Regions from separate parts of the Shinella agrisoli genome, predicted to be linked through region 2. Evidence: riboswitches for the same ligand, from Rfam matches in the RefSeq annotation. Region 2 holds a riboswitch; the other holds the start of a gene.
The links. A riboswitch is a leader RNA that binds a small molecule or an ion and turns the genes downstream of it on or off. The one in region 2 is predicted to bind thiamine pyrophosphate.
Positions count from the first base shown of each region.

Region 1: it holds a riboswitch for thiamine pyrophosphate, as region 2 does, so the genes downstream of both, thiC (phosphomethylpyrimidine synthase ThiC) here and thiD (bifunctional hydroxymethylpyrimidine kinase/phosphomethylpyrimidine kinase) in region 2, are expected to answer to the same signal.

Region 1 covers NZ_JBJIEP010000004.1:305,628-307,819, reverse strand. Annotated here, with positions in the region: gene thiC (phosphomethylpyrimidine synthase ThiC) at 1-800, opposite strand, end outside; TPP riboswitch at 891-1,007, opposite strand; gene ACIIOY_RS05520 (Bax inhibitor-1/YccA family protein) at 1,226-1,942, opposite strand; gene ACIIOY_RS05515 (anti-sigma factor family protein) at 1,974-2,192, opposite strand, start outside.
Region 2 covers NZ_JBJIEP010000008.1:146,983-149,174, reverse strand. Annotated here, with positions in the region: gene ACIIOY_RS10870 (peptide chain release factor 3) at 1-962, shown strand, start outside; TPP riboswitch at 1,015-1,111, shown strand; gene thiD (bifunctional hydroxymethylpyrimidine kinase/phosphomethylpyrimidine kinase) at 1,156-1,965, shown strand; gene ACIIOY_RS10860 (LysE family translocator) at 1,969-2,192, opposite strand, start outside.

The sequences.
Region 1 (2,192 bases), on a different contig from region 2:
GGGACGGGCGAGTTGCGGATGATCCATTCGCGGATGTTGTGGATGTTGCGGCCCGTCGAAAGGTCCATGACCGTGTCCGCGCCCCAGCGGATCGCCCAGACCATCTTCTCGACCTCCTCCGCCATCGAGGACGTGACGGCGGAATTGCCGATATTGGCATTGATCTTCACCAGGAAATTCCGGCCGATGATCATCGGCTCGGATTCCGGATGGTTGATGTTGGCGGGGATGATGGCGCGCCCGCTCGCGACCTCCTGGCGGACGAATTCCGGCGTCACGAAATCGGGGATATGGGCGCCGAAGCTCTCTCCGTCGCGGGCGAGCGCCTCTTTTGCCGCCTTGCGGCCGAGGTTTTCGCGGATGGCGATGAACTCCATCTCGGGCGTGATGACGCCGGCGCGCGCATAGGCGAGTTGGGTCACGGCCTTGCCGTCCGTCGCGCGGCGCGGGCGGTTCCGGACCGGGAATTCCGGCGTCAGGCGCTCGCCGGACGCAAAGCCGTTGTCCTCCGGACGCACATGGCGGCCTTCGTAGCTCTCGGTGTCGCCGCGGGCGGCGATCCAGGCCTCGCGCAGCCGCGGCAGGCCGCTGTCGATGGAGACGACATGGGCGGGATCGGTATAGGGGCCGGAGGCGTCGTAGACGGTGACCGGCGGCTCGCCGGAAGTCGGGTGCAGGGCGATCTCGCGCATCGGCACGCGGATATCCGGATGCCGTTCGCCGGGGACGTGGATCTTGCGCGAGGCGGGCAAGGCGCCCGTGGTGACCGTCGGGGTAATCTTTTGAGCGGCAATGTTCATCGTGAGGCTCCAAGTTCGGTTTGGAGACCCAGTCCTAGAGCCGGAATGATGGAAAGACGCCGATACGGAATCCGGGTGACGGATCACGGTCCTACAGCGCTTTCACCGTCCCTACGCCAGTATGAACTGGATCAGGTTCAACGGGTCACTGCGCTGCGAATGCCAGCAGTATCTCAGCCCCTTGTCGGGACCCCCCTGGTGAATGGCACAAGCAAAGACGCTGTGGGGCGATTTGTCAACGGGGTATTGTGTGTAAGTTAATTGTTACGTTTTACATGCGGCGTGACTTGGCATTTTCCTCGCATGCGCCGCCCTCTCCATCGTCATGCTCGGGCGGAAGAACTGTAGGAGCAAAAGCAAAACGGCGGGGTTTTGCCCCGCCGTTCCATTCGAACCGCTGATCAAGAGTCAGCTGCTCTCCCCGGCTATTCGCGTTCGCCGGTGAAGTTCAGCAGCAGCTGGAAGATGTTGACGAAGTTGAGGTAGAGCGAGAGCGCGCCGAAGACGGCGAGCTTCTGCTGGGATTCCTGGTCGAAGTTTTCCGCATACTGCTCCTTGATGTTCTGCGTGTCCCAGGCGGTGAGGCCGACGAACACGACGATGCCGATCACGGAGATCGCGAACTGCAGCGCGCTCGAACCGAGGAAGATGTTGACGATCGACGCGATGATGACGCCAATGAGGCCCATCATCAGGAACGAGCCGAACTTCGACAGGTCGCGCTTCGTCACATAGCCGTAGAGGCTGGTGGCGCCGAACATGGTGGCGGCGATGAAGAAGGTGCGGGCGATGCTCGTGCCGGTGAAGACGAGGAACACCGAGGCGAGCGACAGGCCCATGACGGCGCAGAAGGCCCAGAAGGTCATCTGCGCGGCGCTGGCCGACATCGTCTGGATGCGGAACGAGAAGAAGAAGACGAAGGCGAGCGGCGCCAGCATCACCACCCACTTCAGCGGGGTGGAGAAGATCGGCACGTAGAGGGCCGGCGTCGAGCCGACGATGAAGGCGACGAGGCCGGTGATGACCAGGCCCGCGCCCATGTAGTTGTAGACGCGTAGCATGTGCTGGCGCAGGCCCTCGTCGAAGAGGGCGGCCGACTGCGCCTGCGCGCCGTAGCCAAATCGCTGTTGTACAGGTTCCATCGATGGTCTCCTTCGGTATGGAAGCGGTTGATCAGTAGAGCGTGCGCGAGAGGTCCCGCGCGGTTTGTGCCAGGTCGTCGGCCTTGCGGCTCTCCGACACCAGCGCATAGGCGACGTCGCCGATCTGCCAGTAGGCGGCACGGGCGTTGTCGGCGTGGAAGAGCAGCACGTGCTGCACGGCGAACGAGCCGGGGCGCACGGCAAAGAGCGACAGGCGCTCGTCCTTCAGCGGCTCCAGCACCAGTTCGAC
Region 2 (2,192 bases):
TTGCCAAGCACCTGCCGGAAAACGAGCGCCAGGCCTTCGTCGACGAGATGGAGCTTGCCCGCGAGGCCTGCCGCCCGTTCGACCGAGAGGCCTTCCTCGAAGGGCATATGACGCCGGTCTTCTTCGGCTCGGCGCTCCGCAATTTCGGCGTGCGCGACCTCATCAACGCGCTCGGGGCCTTCGCGCCGCCGCCGCGCGACCAGGTGGCGGACGTGCGCACGGTGCATGCCTCGGAAGACAGGATGACGGCCTTCGTCTTCAAGATCCAGGCGAACATGGACCCGAACCACCGCGACCGCATCGCTTTCGCCCGCGTCTGCTCGGGCATGCTGGAGCGCGGCATGAAGGTGCGCCTTGCCCGCACGGGCAAGACGATCGGCCTGTCGGCGCCGCAGTTCTTCTTCGCCTCGCAGCGCCAGCTTGCCGATACGGCCTATGCCGGCGACGTGGTCGGCATTCCGAACCACGGAACGCTGAGGATCGGCGACACGCTGACGGAAGGCGAGGCGCTGGTCTTCGAGGGCGTGCCGAACTTCGCGCCGGAGATCCTGCGCCGCGTGCGGCTGGAAGACGCCATGAAGGCGAAGAAGCTGAAGGAAGCGCTCCAGCAGATGGCGGAGGAGGGCGTCGTGCAGCTCTTCTCGCCGGAGGACGGCTCGCCGGCCATCGTCGGCGTGGTCGGCGCGCTCCAGCTCGACGTCCTGAAGGAGCGCCTTTCGGCGGAATACGGCCTGCCGGTCTCCTTCGAGATGTCGCGCTTTTCCGTCTGCCGCTGGATTTCCTCCGACAGCCCGGGCGAACTGGACAAGTTCGTCACCCAGCGCCGCGGCGATATCGCCCGCGATCTCGACGGCGATCCGGTGTTCCTGGCGCAGGACGCCTTTTCGCTGCGCTACGAGGCTGAACGCTATCCGGCCATCAAGATGGTCGCCATCAAGGAGTACCACGTCACCAAGGCGTAACCCGCGCCTGTCACTTTCATGGTGACAGGCGTCTCTCCATTTGCGAAAAGCATTGCCGAGACAGGGGCGTCCGCCGCAAGGCGGGCTGAGAAGCACCCTTTGAACCTGAACCGGATCATGCCGGCGGAGGGAGTCGCTCGGGTGCCGCATCGCGGTTGCCCGCAGGCCGCCTCCGCCGTCGATGGGAGGCAAGATGGCTGGCACGATCGCAAACATTCTCTCAATCGCAGGCTCCGATCCCTCGGGCGGCGCCGGCATCCAGGCCGACCTGAAGACCTTTGCCGCCTGCGGCACCTACGGCATGGCCGCGCTGACGGCGCTGACGGCGCAGAACACGCAAGGGGTGTCCGGCGTGCACCTCGTGCCGCCCGCCTTCGTCGCGGCGCAGATCGCGGACGTCTTCGCCGATGTGCGCGTCGACGCGGTGAAGATCGGCATGATCGCCTCGGCGGAGATCGCCGGGGCCGTGGCCGACGCGCTGTCGCCGCGCCGCGGCGTGCCCGTCGTGCTCGATCCGGTGATGGTCGCCAAGGGCGGCGCCTCGCTGCTCGCGCCGGAGGCCGTCGAGGCCCTGACGCGCCGGCTGCTGCCGCTCGCCGCCGTATTGACGCCGAACCTGCCGGAGGCGGCCGCCCTGCTGGGCGAGCCGGAGGCGGCCGACCGGGCGGCCATGGAAGACCAGGCCAGGAAGCTGCTCGCGCTCGGCCCGCGGGCGGTGCTCCTGAAGGGCGGGCATCTTGCGGGCGGCGAAAGCCCGGATGTGCTGGCGACGCCGGAAGGCTCGCGCTGGTTCGAGGGGGTGCGCATTCTGACGCGCAACACGCACGGCACCGGCTGCTCGCTGTCGAGCGCCATCGCCGCCGAGCTCGGCAAGGGGCGGTCCCTTGCCGATGCGGTGGCGGCGGCGAAGAGCTTCATCGCCGCCGCCGTGCGCGGTTCGGATGCGCTCGCCGTCGGATCGGGCCATGGGCCGCTCCATCATTTTCACGCGCTCTGGACCTGACCGTCAGCGGTCCGCCAGCGCGAGCCGCAGGCCCATGAGGCCGAGGGCGGCGGCGAAGCTGCGCTGCATCCAGACCATGATCTTCGGCCGGCTCAGCACCTGCCGGCGCAGGCCTGCGGCGAGCGCCGCGTAGAGGGCGAAGACGAGGAAGGTGAGCAGCATGAAGACGCCGCCGAGGAACAGCATCTGCGCCGTGGCGCCGGGCGCGCTGGCGGGAACGAACTGCG